3 regions of the Exiguobacterium sp. SH0S1 genome follow, and region 3 is predicted to be linked to each of the others. Evidence: riboswitches for the same ligand, from Rfam matches in the RefSeq annotation. Region 3 holds a riboswitch; each other region holds the start of a gene.

Region 1 (5,022 bases), on a different contig from region 3:
AATCTGGTCGAGCGTGAGTTCGTCACCGATGACACGTGACAGAGCCTCCGCATACTTGCGTTCATAACTCATGTAAATTTCCTCCTTCAAATCTAGTCATAAAAAAAACGCCCTTTGCACAGATGCAAAGAGACGGGTTGGCCCGCGGTACCACTCTTCTTGCCTGTTTTACACAGACCACTTTAACGGTGATAACGGGGGGCCCCCGGCTACGCCTACTCGCTTCGGATAGCATCTCAAAAGTGCGTTTCGCGATGTTTGTCAGCCTAGGCTCTCACCAATCCCTAGGTCGCTTTGTTGACTAAACGATCGTTACTCTCTTTTTCATCGACTTTCGTCTATGTGGTTGAAAAGCAACTTCATTATAGAGGATATTTGATGTAGACTCAATGCTAGAATTCAGCCATTATGATGAATAGGCAGGACTTGGGCGCAACCGTGCCGAATCTCCTACCATACATATGAGAAGACTTTTCCCACACAGGAGGGAACTATGAATCATTTTCGCAAAATGTCCGTCCTCGGTTGGAGCATTTGGAGTTTGATCGTTTTACTGACCATCACCTTGTTTACAACCGGTGTTCTTGATATTCCGGCGATCGAGCCGCTTCCGTTCATCTTGATCGCGCTGCTCGTCGTCATTTTCCAAATGGACTCGATTGAACGAAAAGGCATTTATTTCACGTTTTCAGAAAGTATCGTCCTCATCATCTTTTTATTCTTTGATTTTGAGACGGCGCTCCTCGTCAACCAAATCGGACTTCTCGTCTTTCAGTTCGCCAACCTAAAACCGCGCGTCGCGCTCCGCCGCTTTCGGTTCACTTATCCTTGGAACGCGATCACGTCATTTTTAGAAATCGCCATCCCGGCAAGTGTTTACTTGGCCCTCGGAGGTGAAACTGGTCTTGGCTTCTATTCGCAGGATTCGTTCGTTCCGCTCGTCGGTCTGATCATTGCCATAATTTTGAACACGGTCGTCCAGAAGTATCAAGTCGGCTGGTGGTTCCGCGTCGATATCCCGGTCCGTGATTTTTTGAGCATCGCGTTTTACACGTACATCGTCAGTTTGGTCTTCATCTTCGCCGCGTCGTTCTTCCGTGAGACGAACTTGCTCGTCGTCAGCAGCATCGCGGCCGCCCTCACGTTCTTTATTAAGCGGTTGATGATTCAAAAAGGGCGCCAAGACGCGTTCAAGTCATTGATCGAACAGTACGATGAAGCGAAAGAGGCCGTCTCCCTATCTCAAAGCGAGGCCCAGGCGATTGAAGTGTTCTTGAGTCAATGTGAGCGCCTCAACCAATATGATAAAGGGTTTGTCGAGTTCGTCCTGTTCGACCGAACGCTCTATTTCGATTTGTTGACGCGACAGCCGATCGACCGTCCACTCGTCTTCGACTTGATGGAAGCGCGCCATCCACACGCCAAGTCTGTCGATTATGAGATGCGCTTCGAATGGGACGCAGCGTTGTCAGATGCGTTTCATGACGATTACCACAGCTTCATCTCAGTCCAGTCAGAAGAGATTGACGGGATTCGCACACGTATCGTCATGATTGGTGAACACGTCTATGGCTATCCCCCCATCATTCAAAACGAGATGGTAAAACTGTTGAAATCGTTCAACCGAACGATCAGCCGATGCCACGAGCGCGACCGCCTATACACGGAAAGCCGCACCGATAGCTTGACGCTGCTCGCCAATGCGCGCGCGTTCTACGAGTATGGGATTCAACAAATCTCGGACGGCTCGATGTACCCGATCTCGGTCGCGATGCTCGACATCGACTTCTTTAAAAAAATCAATGACACGCACGGTCACCAAGTCGGAGACAGCGTGCTCCAAGAGTTCGGGCGGCGAATCCGGCAAATGCTCCGGACCGATGACTTTGCGGCCCGTTACGGGGGCGAGGAGTTCATCTTGCTGCTCAATCATTGCGACGTCGACCAAGCCGTCGATATCGCCGAACGGATTCGGCAGAAAATTGAAGATAAGCCGTTCCGTGTCGATGGGGTCGATATTCCCGTGACCGCCTCGATCGGTGTCGATACGATTCAAGCGTTCGGCGACAAACGGCTTGACGATACGATCCGTAACGCTGACCGGGCCCTTTACGTCGGCGGCAAGTACGCCGGTCGTAACCGCGTCGCCCATTACAACTTTTTGACGACATGACTTCCCCCCGCGTCCACTGGCGCAGGGGGATTTCTGTTGACAACCCGATTTGAAACAGGTACGTTAGGAAACGTGTCTAACAACTACATCATGACGACTTTTTATCAAGAGAGACGGAGGGACTGGCCCTTAGATGTCTCGGCAGCGGGTAACCTGTGCCAAATCCAGCGAGCGTTCTGCTCGAAAGATGAAAAGGGTGTCTCTTACAGAGAGAGCCTTTTTCGGAAGGCTCTTTTTTTCTATTCTTTGAAATGAGGTGAATCGATTGGAACAACCAACAGCTAACAAATGGGCGCTCTTGCCCTTGCTCGTCTTCCTCGTCTTCTTCATCGGGGCGGGTATTTATTATGGCGACTTTTACAAGTTCCCGGTGCTGATCGCGGCGTTGATCGCTTTAATTGTCGCTGCGATGATGACGAAAGGAAGCGTCACTCAGACCGTTGAGCGCATCGCCCAAGGTGCCGGTAATCCAGGCATCTTGATCATGATATTCATCTTCCTGCTCGCCGGTGCGTTCTCGAGCGTCGCCGGTGCAATCGGTGCGATTGACGCGACGGTCAATGCGGCCTTGACGTTCCTGCCACCGTCACTCTTACTGAGCGGACTGTTCGTCATCGCCGCTTTCATCTCGATGGCGATGGGCACATCGACCGGTACGATTGCCGCGCTCGCCCCGATCGCGCTCGGCATCCATCAAGAGAGCGGGGTCAATATCGCGATCGCGGCCGCGGCCGTTGTCGGCGGGGCCATGTTCGGAGACAATTTGTCGTTCATCTCGGATACGACAATCGCCGCCGTCCGGACACAACGGACGAACATGCGCGACAAGTTCCGGACCAACTTTTGGATCGTGCTCCCGGCCGCAATCATCACGACCGTCCTGTTAGCCGTTCTCTCAAGCGGAGAGTCGACGATTGAAGTGGCCGCGTTCGAATGGTACAAGTTGATTCCGTATCTCGCCGTCATCGTCCTCGCCTTGACCGGACTGAACGTCATCCTCGTTTTGCTCGGCGGCATCGCGCTCGCTGGCATCATCGGGCTGATTGACGGAAGCTTGGCCGTCACGTCTTACGTCACGGCGATGGCCGACGGCATGATGGGCATGGCCGAGATCTCGCTCTTGACATTATTCATGGGCGGACTCGTCGGACTCATCTCGCATAACGGTGGACTCACCTATTTACGAGACGCACTCACGTCACGGATTCAACGCCGGGCTGGTGCGGAATGGAGCATCGCCGGGCTCGTCAGTGCGACGAACGTCGCGACGGCGAACAATACGATCTCGATTCTCGTAGCAGGCCCGCTTGCCGCGAATATCGCCGATACGTATGACATCGAACGGAAAAAGTCAGCGAGCGTACTCGACATCTTCTCGTGCGGGGTACAAGGACTTCTGCCTTACGGGGCGCAGCTCCTCATCGCCGCCGAGTTGACGAACACGGCGTCCCCCGCCCTCGTCCCGTATATGTTCTATCCGTTCCTCCTGTTCATTTGCGGAGGCTTGGCGATCGTCTTCAACTTCCCACGTTTCAAAAAAACCAACTAAGCAAAAATCCTCGAAGGCGGTCGCCTTCGAGGATTTTTATGTTCTCGCTTCACGTTTACGTTTGAGCTCTTCGTTCCGTTTTTTGAAAGCGCGCCGTTTGAGAAGTTCTTCGAGACCCCGGCTGATCGCCCACAATACGAGCAAGAGCAAACCGAGCATCGACAAGCGGAACGGGCTTTGGATGAACTCTTGCCACTGATCACCGATGACCGAGAAGATGACGACGACGAGCAGTTTCCCGAATCCGGCCGCCAATACGAACGTCCGGAGCGGCATTTGAATCAAGGCGAGTAAGTACGTGATCAAACTGACCGGGATGAACGGCAACGAATATAAGAATCCGAGCGAGATTGGACTCATATGGTTGATGCGATCGAGCCAATAGACACCCTGTTTATGTTTTTCGAGCCAACGCGTCATCGGTTTGCGGAACACGTATCGGACGGCGGCGAACACGAGGAGCGTCCCTGCCAAACTGCCGATCCATGACAAGAGCACACCGAGCCAGAAGCCATACGTGGCCGCGTTCGCCGAGATGATCAAGACGAGCGGGAGGAACGGGAAAATCGCTTCTAGGAACGGGGCCCCAAGTCCAGCCCAAGGACCTCCCGGCAGTCCTTGGAGCCATTCGATGATGTTCAATATATATTGTTGGAGTGATGTGAGCATTTCAGTTTCCACCTTCGGCTTTCGTTACTACCTTTTACCCGAATTCGTTCAAGAGGACGCATCCCCCTGCCCTCCTCAAAAAAAAATAAAAAGTATTTGCGAAATTTCACTGTGATATCTATCATATAATAATGGACTTGTGGTTGCAGGCAAGTTCATTCGTCGAACGACACAACCCAACGTTCGTTTTCCTGCAAAAAACTGAACACAGGGGAGCAATAACATGGAAACAAAACCAATGCGGGTCTTACTGTACTATAAGTACGTCAACATCGAGGACCCAGAAACACTGACACAACAACACCTCAAGTATTGTAAGGACCTCGGGATCAAAGGACGTATCTTGATTTCTTCCGAAGGAATCAACGGGACGTGCTCGGGCACTTGGGAACAAACCGAACAGTACATGAACGACTTGAAAGCCGATCCATACTTCAGCGACATCGAGTTCAAAATCGATGAAGTCGAAGAGCATGCTTTCAAGAAAATCTTTGTCCGTCACAAACAAGAGCTCGTGACGTGGCGCTTTGATGGCGAGTTCGACGTGCCTAAACAACACGGTGCGTATCTCGAACCGGAAGAATGGAAAGAGATGATGAATCGCGATGATGTCGTCATCCTCGACGTTCGT
Region 2 (5,022 bases), on a different contig from region 3:
GGTTGCCTCGGCTGATGCAGTTCGCGGCGAAAGGGTTCCATGTCGTGGCGCCGGTCTATCGCGGGAACCACGGGGGGACCGGGAAAGAGGATTTCGGAGGCGCCGACTTAGAGGACGTCGTGTCTCTGTATGACCGCGTTAGCCGGACGCACGAGACGATCCACGCCCTCGGCTTTTCCCGGGGCGGCATGATGGCGTTGTCGCTCGCATCAAAACGTCCCGTCACGTCGGTCACGTCGTGGGCGGGTGTGACGAATTTGGAGTGGACGTATGAAGAACAGCGTTCGATGCGGAAGATGTTGCGCCGGATGACCGGGGGAGACCCGGAGGCGGTCCATGAGGCGTATGTCGAACGGTCTCCGCTCTTCAAAGACTGGCAGGCGCCGACGCTACTCATTCATGGGACGGACGACGAGCAAGTCCGGCTTCGTCATGCGACCGCCCTCGCCGACAAGATCGGTTCGCAAGCAGAGCTTTGGATCTTGCCGTTCGCCCATCAGCTCCCGTTCTGGGAAAAATGGAAGACGACGGACCGAGCGATGGATTGGATGTTGGCGATTGCAAGAAAAAAATGACTAGTACCCGAGCGGGGTACTAGTCATTTTGAGTTAGAAGACGATTGGGCCGGCCGCGATGACTTTCTCACTCGCTTTCGTGAATCGTTTAAAGTTTTGTTGGAACTTCAAGGCGAGCGCTCGCGCTTCGACATCGTAATGAGCCGTATCTTTCCAAGTGTCACGTGGGTTGAGCACGTCTTGTGGGACGCCATCGATATGGACCGGGATGTCGACGTTGAAGATGTCGTGCTTGACAGTGTCGACGTCACGCAATTGACCATTGATCGCGGCGTTCACCATGGCCCGTGTGTAGCTGAGCTTCATACGTGATCCTTCACCGTAAGCCCCGCCGGTCCAACCCGTGTTGACGAGGTAGACGTCGACGTTATGCTGTTCGATCAACTTACCGAGCATGTCGGCGTACCGTTCCGGGGCGAGCGGTAAGAACGGTGAGCCGAAGCAAGTCGAGAACGTTGCTTGTGGCTCGGTCACGCCGCGCTCCGTCCCGGCTAGTTTTGATGTGTAGCCAGATAGGAAGTGATACATCGCCTGCTCTTTCGTCAACTTGCTGATCGGCGGGAGCACCCCGTAAGCATCGGCCGTCAAGAAGACGATCGTGTTCGGGTGACCGGCCCGTGAAGGGAGCATCGCGTTATCGATGTATTGAATCGGATAAGCTGCTCGCGTATTTTCGGTGAGCGAGATGTTTTTGTAGTCGGGTGAGCGGTCTTCGTTCAAGATGACGTTTTCGATCAACGATCCGAAACGGATAGCGTCATAAATTTGCGGCTCGTTCTCACGCGACAAGTTGATCGTCTTGGCGTAGCAACCGCCTTCGATGTTGAAGATGCCGTCTGGTGACCAACCGTGTTCATCGTCACCGATGAGATGACGTTCCATATCGGCTGATAGCGTCGTCTTCCCCGTGCCCGATAGTCCGAAGAAGAGCGCCGTCTCTCCGGCGTCCGAGACGTTGGCCGAGCAATGCATCGACAAGACGTGCTGTTCAGGTAATAGGAAGTTCATGACCGAGAAAATCGATTTTTTAATTTCGCCGCCGTATTCTGTTCCCCCGATCAGAATGGTACGCTTGGCGAACGAGACGAGGATAAACGTTTCTGAGTTCGTCCCGTCAACTGCTGGGTCGGCCTTGTAGCTCGGTGCATAAATGACCGTGAACGGGTCAAATGCAGCTCTCGCTGGCCACTCACGCAAGAACAACTGCTTCGCGAACAAGCTGTGCCACGCGTACTCGGTGATGGCGCGTACAGGTAGCGTGTAGTGCTCGTCAGCTCCAGCCGAAGCTTCGAGATAATACAGCTTCTGTTTCGTCTCGAGATGAGTGAGGACTTTGTCGAGAAGAGCGGTGAACTTGTCTTCTGCGATCGGCTGATTGACCGGCCCCCAGTCCACTAACGAGTTGCTGACTTCATCTTTGACGACGAATTTGTCTTTCGGTGACCGCCCTGTGAATTTCCCTGTACTGACCGATAAAGCCCCGTCTTTCGTCAGTACGCCTTCACCGTTACGAATGGCTTCTTCCACCAGTTCTGGAACGGTTAAGTTCCGTAATACATCGGCACCCTTAATTAATTCTTCGATTTTCAGGAGCGTAGTCGCCATCCTGAGTCCCACCTTTCCCCTAAATAGATGTGGATGAAATCCGCATACTTCCGCGATTAATTAGTATGACACTTTTTATTATATGTGACACACTAATCAAAAACAAGCATTTCTTTACCCTTTAAAGTAAGCGCTTTCTTACAAAGACATTCTAACATATTCTGTATAAGCGGGGAGTGAAAAAACGGAAACCGTCAAAAAAATGTTTGATATTTCACAAACATAAATGATTTCCGTGATTACGAAGAAATTTACAAATTAAGCAGATACGCTTGACAGAACGGTATGGCATTTATATGATGGTGTTCGTAACGGATACTCTTATTCTGAGCGGTGGAGGGAACAAGGCCCTACGAAGCCCAGCAACCGTCCGATCCTGTAGTCTTTTTCGGAAAAGGTGCTATCCTGAAGCGAAGCGACAGCTTCGAACGATAAGAGGGTAAGGAAGAACGATTCAACCTTTCCCATTGAACGTGGCGAAAGGTTTTTTTCATTACCGTCCCAAAGCAACGCGTAAGGGGAACGAGTACCGTCCACACATCACCCTTATTAATAGGAGGTTTTTCGAAATGTCAAACTTGAACCGTCGACTTTTCACTTCGGAGTCCGTCACTGAAGGACATCCGGATAAAATTTGTGACCAAATCTCAGATGCGATTTTGGATGCAATTTTGGCTGAAGATCCAAACGCCCGCGTTGCGGCTGAGACGTCTGTCACGACAGGTCTCGTGCTCGTAGCTGGTGAAATCACGACATCGACTTACGTGGATATCCCGAAAGTTGTACGTGAAACTGTTCGTGAGATCGGCTACACGCGCGCCAAATATGGTTTTGACGCTGAGACTTGTGCTGTACTCACAGCAATCGACGAGCAGTCGGCAGACATCGCACTCGGTGTCGACCAAGCGCTCGAAGCTCGTGAAGGTCAAATGACTGACGAAGAAATCGATGCGATCGGTGCCGGTGACCAAGGCCTCATGTTCGGTTATGCAACGAACGAGACACCTGAACTCATGCCGCTCCCGATCTCACTCGCTCACAAATTGTCACGTCGCTTGGCAGAAGTCCGCAAAAACGGAACGCTCACTTACCTTCGTCCAGACGGTAAGACGCAAGTAACTGTCGAATACGACCAAGACAACAACCCGGTCCGTATCGATACGATCGTCATCTCGACGCAACACGCAGAAGACATCACGCTCGAGCAGATCCAAGCGGACCTTAAAGAACATGTGATCGAAGCAGTCATCCCGGCTGAACTCATCGACGCCGAGACAAAATACTTCATCAACCCGACTGGCCGTTTCGTCATCGGTGGACCACAAGGTGATGCAGGTCTCACAGGACGTAAAATCATCGTCGACACATACGGTGGATACGCTCGCCACGGCGGTGGTGCGTTCTCAGGTAAAGATCCTACAAAAGTTGACCGTTCGGCAGCATACGCGGCCCGCTACGTGGCGAAAAACCTCGTGGCAGCTGGACTTGCTGACAAAGCGGAAGTTCAACTTGCATACGCGATCGGTGTCGCACACCCGGTTTCAATCGCGGTGGACACGTTCGGCACTGGTAAATTGAGCGAGACTGAACTCGTTGAACTCATTCGTGAGAACTTCGACCTTCGTCCGGCCGGCATCATCAAGATGCTCGACCTTCGTCGCCCGATCTACAGACAGACAGCAGCTTACGGACACTTTGGTCGCACAGACGTTGAACTCCCATGGGAGCAGACGGACAAAGCGGCAGTGCTTGAAGAAGGCGCAAAACGTTTCGCATAAGCATAAAAAAACGACCTTTCGCGAGAAAGGTCGTTTTTATTATGCTTGTGGTTTATTTTCGTTTGTTGCGTTCTCGTTGCCGAGTGCCGTATCTTTCGCCTCGACGACTTTCTCACCAATATCTTGTAAATCTGATTTTGTTTCCTGGGCCGTCTCGACGACTTTGTTCACGTCTTCTTTGACCGTGTCGACTTCACCGACAACTTTTTCATAGACGTTTTGCACATCGGTCGACACTTCTTGAATCATACCCGACGCCGATTTCACTTGCTCGATGACTTGAGACGCTTTACCGGACGGATCTTCTTTGATCGTGTCGACGAGACCGCCGACAGACGACTTCGCATTCGTGAGCGACTGTTTCGTCGTCTCGCGGTTCGACGAGCTAAGTAGGGCGATCAGACCGCCGACGAGCGCACCGAGAAGCATTCCGGTCACGACGTTGATTCTAGGACCACCCGAGTTGGTTTGGTCGAATTGGCGATTCGGGTTGTTAGCGTTAGCTGCGTGCGGATCGTTTTGTAATGTTGGTTCCATGTCTAAACACTCCTTTGTAAGTTGGCATTGGTACTCATATACCCTAGTTAAAATAGAAAATAACGTTCTGCTTGATTTCGACACGAAAAAGTAATAGAAGAGCAGGATATTTTTTACGTGATGGGGAATGATAGTACTAGATTGGCCAAAAGGGGGAAGCTGTTATGAAGATGCGGGAAGCCGTACCAGAAGATGCCGCCACGATTCGAGATATCGCACTTGCGACCATCAGTGTGACAGATGACGTTCGGTCTAAGGTGATGGAGCGCGCCTATCAACAAGAAGAGATCGTCCGGGCCATCGGTTCGAGTGAAGAAGCGAAAGAACAGTTGTTCATCGTCGGTGAGGCCGAAGGAGACGTCATCGGGTTTTACCATGCGATCGACCGCGGTGATACGTGGGAAGTGCTTCGTCTCTATCTTCATCCGGCTCACCATCGCCAAGGACTTGGGGCGGAACTGCTGACACATCTCCAAGAGCGGAAAGCGCAGCCGATCGAGCTGTACGTCGAGAGTTCGAACGAGCAG
Region 3 (5,022 bases):
TGCGGTCAGCGCCGACGATGATGGCGTCGACCCCTTTCGCCTGAATCGTCCAAGCGGCCATATTGTCGGTGATGAGCGTGACGTCGATGTCGGCCTGGTCGAGTTCCCAGACGGTCAGGCGTGCCCCTTGGAGGAGCGGCCGCGTCTCACAAGCGAAGACGTTAAACGCGATACCTCGCTCTTTCCCGACGTAAAACGGAGCGAGCGCAGTCCCGTAACGCGACGTCGCGATCGCCCCGGCGTTACAGATCGTTAAGACGTTCCCCCCTGCTGGCAGCACCGTGAGCGCATGCTCCCCGATGGCCCGATACGTGTCGACGTCTCGCTCGAACAGCGCGATGGCCCGATGTTTGATGTCAGTCGCGATTCTTTCAAAGTCGTCTCCGACGTTGAATCCGAGAAGCGACTCGATCACGTTTTGAAGATTGACCGCCGTCGGTCGCGTCGCGATCAACCGACGGCCGACGAGGTCGAGCCGGCGTGTGAAGTCCGGGTCATCTTGAAGCCGGACCGCTTCTTTCGCGAGCACGAATGCGCCGAAATAGGCGATGGCCGGCGCGCCTCGGACTTGTAACGTCTCGATGGCGTGCTCCGCCTGTTCGAGCGTCGCGATCGTCACGTACCGCTCCTCATGGGGCAGTAACGTTTGGTCTAAAATGACGAGCTCGTCCCGGGACGGTTCGAAGCGAATGTTTTGGACTGTCATACGCGTACCCCCGCTAACAGCGTCACTAATTCATCGATCGAACGGATATCGTGGCGCTGTTTAATGAGCGTCGTGCCGAGCGTGAGCGCTTCCCGTTTCCGCTCGAGCCGGACCGTTTCCGGTAACGTCTCGAGGTCATTGACTCCGGCGAGGCCGATGGTGCGGCGAATCAGTTCGCATCCGGCATAGCCAATCGTGTCGCTAAAGATGGTTTGAAGTAGTTCATCGACGAACCCGTCCGTGTTGAACGGTTCGACCGCCGTCTCAAACTTCGTCCGGAACGTCTTCTCAAACGTCTCCCATACCGTCAATACGTCGGTGAACCGCTCGAACCGTTTGAGTGGGTCATGGAACGTCGATAGCGTCAAATGGGCGACAATTTGCCCGATGTCAAAGCCGAACGGTCCATAAAAAGCGAACTCCGAATCGATGACTTTCGTCTCTTGTTGCGTCGCGAAGATGCTGCCTGTATGTAAGTCCCCGTGCAAGAGCGCGTCGTGTTTCGTGACGAAACCGACTTTCAGTTTCGTGACCTCCACTTTCAATTTCTGGTCACGCCAAAGCGCTTCGACGTCCTGACGGAGCGCGGTTTCGATGTTGTTCGATTCGGCATCTTTGTACGGATCGGTGAAGATCAGTTTTTCAGTGATATCGCATAGTTCCGGGTTGTAATAATCCCGTTCTTTCCGCTTCTTCTCAATCGGGCCGGCCGCATAGTCGGACGTCTCAAACAACGTCTGTCCTAAAAACTCACCGATGTGACGGGCAAGTTCAGGATACGTTTTCCCTTCCAAATAGCCCGTCCGGACGATATCAAAGTCAGACAAGTCTTCTAAAATCGTGTAGGCGAGCGTTCGGTCACTGCCGAGAACGACCGGGACGAAACGCGGGACGACGCTGGCGAATTCGCGCAACGCGAGCTGCTCGATCCACGCCCGTTCAAGTGTGAGCGGCCAACTCTCGCCGACGACTTTCGCATACGGTAGCGCCTGCTTGACGATGAGGCTCGTTTCGCCTTGACGGATGCGGAAGACGAGGTTCAAGTTGCCGTCCCCGATCTCCTCGCAATGCGCGATGCCCCCATCTTCGAGTAACCCTAACGTTCTGACGTGCTCGACGACTGTCTGTTCTGTAAATGGTTGATAAGCCATGTCTGTTTCCCCTTTCGGTATATTCCCCACAAAAAAAGCCCCTTTCTCCGCGAGAAAGAGGCACAGCCGTAACGGTTGTTCCTCTCATCTGTCAGACGTATGTCTGGTGGATGTAGCACCGTGCCTACTGGTCGGTTGCTGCGGCATCATCGGGCCAATTCCCTCTGCCAACTCGCGATAAGAGTGTCGTATTCGATTGTGTGAACTTGTTGTGATGAATATTACGGACTCGACCCCACCTTTGTCAACGGCAATTTGCTGGAGCAACGGTCACTTTTTTTATGCATATATGGTAACAACGAACTCAAACTTTTTTTCTCAAAAAAAGGAATTGACGAACCGGATATTGTGTGACAAAATTCAATTAAATTTCACAACTTCAAAATACATTCTTATCAAGAGCAGACGGAGGGGACAAGCCCGATGATGTCGCAGCAACCGACCCGATTGGGCACGGTGCTAATTCTTGCAGCGTAAGCTGAGAGATAAGAGTTCATTTTTTTATGATGACCTCTTGCCTCGGCATGGGGTCATTTTTTGTTTGACCGGAAGGAGGAACGAACATGAGTATTACTGCCACATATGAAATCAGCCGGACGGACCGCGTCGCGACTGTCGCCGAGAAAATCGCCCTCGAACTGACCGTCGGCACGTGGACGGAACTGCCTCACCTAGAGCAAGAACAATTAAAGGCGTATCGGGGCGAGGTCGTCTCAACGACGCATACGGAAACAACGAGCCGCTTCACAATCCGTTATCCGCTCCATAACGTCACGCCCGACTTCTCATCCATCTTGACGACGACGTTCGGGAAATTATCGCTCGATGACTCGGTACGCTTGATCGACTTAACGTTACCCGAAACGCTTGCATCTGAATTCCCCGGAGCAAAGTTCGGTGTTCAAGGCGTTCGTGAGTTGCTCGACGTACATGATCGCCCGCTCGTCATGAGCATCTTTAAAGGGATCATCGGCCGTGATTTACGCTTCTTAGAACAGCAACTTCGAGACCAGCTCGCCGGCGGCATCGACATCGTCAAAGATGATGAAATCCTATACGACAACCCGCTCACTCCGTCGCTTGAACGAGCTAAAATCGGGGCGGCCGTCATCCAAGAACAGTTCGAAACGACCGGGAAACGTTCGCTCTATGCCATCACGCTCAGCGGTCCGGTGTTCGGGCTGCGTGACCAAGCGCTCCGCTTGATCGAGGCGGGCGCGACGGCACTGTTGTTCAACGTCTATACATACGGGCTCGACACACTCCGCGAACTCGCGAGCGATCCAACAATTAACGTCCCGATTTTGGCGCACCCCGCGTTCGCCGGGGCCTTGACCGGCTCGATCAGCCACTCGCTCTTGCTCGGAAAATTGATCCGCCTCGCGGGGGCCGACTTGACGCTGTTCCCGTCCCCATACGGTTCACTTGCGACACCGTCTGATGAGGCGTTCACGATTCGGGATGGCAGTGCTCGGCCGCACTGGACGAAACCGATTCTACCGGTCCCATCGGCCGGTATCCATCCGGGGCTCGTCCCGGACATCATCCGTGATTTCGGCACAGACGTCGTCATCAACGCCGGCGGCGGCATCCACGGTCACCCAGACGGCGCGGCCGCCGGGGCCCGGGCGTTCCGACAAGCGATTGAGCAAGTATTGGGCGTGGCGAGCCAGACGAACGAGCTCGAGGCCGCGTTAAAGGCGTGGTCAAAACAATGACGATTCACATCTTGTGTGACTTCGATGGGACGATCACGGCCGAGGACAACATCATCGCTTTGATGCGGGCGTTCGCACCGCCCGAATGGCACGCGCTCAAAGACGATGTGCTCGCTCAAGACATCTCGATCCGCTCCGGGGTCGGGCAGATGTTCCAGCTGTTGCCGAGCGCTGACGCTTCGGCGTACCGTGACTACTTGCTGGACCGCATCACCTTGCGCCCAGGTTTCCCAGCATTTTTGGAAGAGATCCGAGAACATGGCTGGAAGTTCGACGTCGTCAGCGGCGGCATGGACTTTTTCGTACACCCGATCTTGCAAGACCACGTCGCGCCGGACCACATCTACTGTAACGTCGCCGACTTCTCAGGCGAGACGGTACGCGTCGACTGGCCCTACGCCTGTGACGCGCATTGCACGAATGATTGTGGTTGCTGCAAACCGACAATCGCCCGGACGATCGTCGATCCCGTTGATCGCTTGATCGTCATCGGTGACTCGGTGACCGACTTCGAGATCGCCAAACGGGCCGATTTCGTCTACGCCCGTGGGCAACTCATCACGCTCTGTGAAGCAGAAGGCATCGCCTACGCCCCGTTCGAGACGTTCGACGACATCACCCATCACATGAAGGAGGTGCACGTATGAGCGTGACCGCACGTTGGCTTGAACTCGCCGACATTAAAGACGAACTCGCCGCGCGCGACTGGTTCCCCGGAACGAGTGGCAATTTGGCGATTCGTGTCTCCGACGACCCGCTGACCTTCCTCGTCACGGCGAGCGGACGCGATAAACGAAAACGGACCGCGGACGATTTCGTCCTCGTAGACGCGGCCGGCAGGTTACTTGGCGAACAAACTGGTAAACCGTCCGCTGAGACGCTGTTACACGTCGAGGTGTTCAACAAGACCGCGGCGGCGTGTTCACTCCACGTACATACGGTCGACAACAACGTCATCTCCGAGCTCCATGCCGTGAACGGTGAGGTCGTCTTCACGGGGCAAGAGATCATCAAGGCACTCGGGTATTGGGAAGAGGACGCGGTCGTCCGGGTCCCAATCATCGACAATCATGCCGACATCCCGACGCTCGCGGCCGCCTTCGCGCCTCACGTCCATTCAAGCGCCGGTGCCGTCCTCATCCGTAATCACGGCATCACGGTCTGGGGCGAGACGCCGGCTGCGGCGAAACGTTATTTAGAAGCATACGAATTTTTGTTCAGCTACACGTTAAAACTACGCGCCTTAGGCGTCCATTCATAAGGAGGAACTATCTATGGCAACTGTCTATTTCCAACAAACCGAAGAACGTCTCGTCGACCAATCTGAAGTGAACGTATTTTTAGAATCGCGCGGTATTCTGTATGAGCAGTGGGACATCGCTAAACTTCCGATCGCGCTTCAAGAAAACTACGAACTGACGGCCGACGACAAGCAAGCCATCCTCGC

The links. A riboswitch is a leader RNA that binds a small molecule or an ion and turns the genes downstream of it on or off. The one in region 3 is predicted to bind S-adenosylmethionine.
Region 1: it holds a riboswitch for S-adenosylmethionine, as region 3 does, so the genes downstream of both, EVJ20_RS10520 (Na+/H+ antiporter NhaC family protein) here and EVJ20_RS11695 (2,3-diketo-5-methylthiopentyl-1-phosphate enolase) in region 3, are expected to answer to the same signal.
Region 2: it holds a riboswitch for S-adenosylmethionine, as region 3 does, so the genes downstream of both, metK (methionine adenosyltransferase) here and EVJ20_RS11695 (2,3-diketo-5-methylthiopentyl-1-phosphate enolase) in region 3, are expected to answer to the same signal.

The regions. Positions count from the first base shown of each region.
Region 1 covers NZ_SJVC01000003.1:276,061-281,082, reverse strand. Annotated here, with positions in the region: gene argS (arginine--tRNA ligase) at 1-72, opposite strand, end outside; T-box leader at 126-337, opposite strand; gene EVJ20_RS10525 (GGDEF domain-containing protein) at 494-2,173, shown strand; SAM riboswitch class I at 2,272-2,367, shown strand; gene EVJ20_RS10520 (Na+/H+ antiporter NhaC family protein) at 2,439-3,722, shown strand; gene EVJ20_RS10515 (TVP38/TMEM64 family protein) at 3,759-4,391, opposite strand; gene trhO (oxygen-dependent tRNA uridine(34) hydroxylase TrhO) at 4,615-5,022, shown strand, end outside.
Region 2 covers NZ_SJVC01000001.1:1,159,020-1,164,041, reverse strand. Annotated here, with positions in the region: gene EVJ20_RS05950 (alpha/beta hydrolase family protein) at 1-575, shown strand, start outside; gene pckA (phosphoenolpyruvate carboxykinase (ATP)) at 609-2,180, opposite strand; SAM riboswitch class I at 2,499-2,618, shown strand; gene metK (methionine adenosyltransferase) at 2,750-3,958, shown strand; gene EVJ20_RS05935 (YtxH domain-containing protein) at 3,998-4,495, opposite strand; gene EVJ20_RS05930 (GNAT family N-acetyltransferase) at 4,660-5,022, shown strand, end outside.
Region 3 covers NZ_SJVC01000005.1:578-5,599, forward strand. Annotated here, with positions in the region: gene mtnA (S-methyl-5-thioribose-1-phosphate isomerase) at 1-706, opposite strand, end outside; gene mtnK (S-methyl-5-thioribose kinase) at 703-1,857, opposite strand; SAM riboswitch class I at 1,939-2,041, opposite strand; SAM riboswitch class I at 2,247-2,349, shown strand; gene EVJ20_RS11695 (2,3-diketo-5-methylthiopentyl-1-phosphate enolase) at 2,421-3,575, shown strand; gene EVJ20_RS11700 (2-hydroxy-3-keto-5-methylthiopentenyl-1-phosphate phosphatase) at 3,572-4,222, shown strand; gene EVJ20_RS11705 (methylthioribulose 1-phosphate dehydratase) at 4,219-4,836, shown strand; gene EVJ20_RS11710 (cupin domain-containing protein) at 4,850-5,022, shown strand, end outside.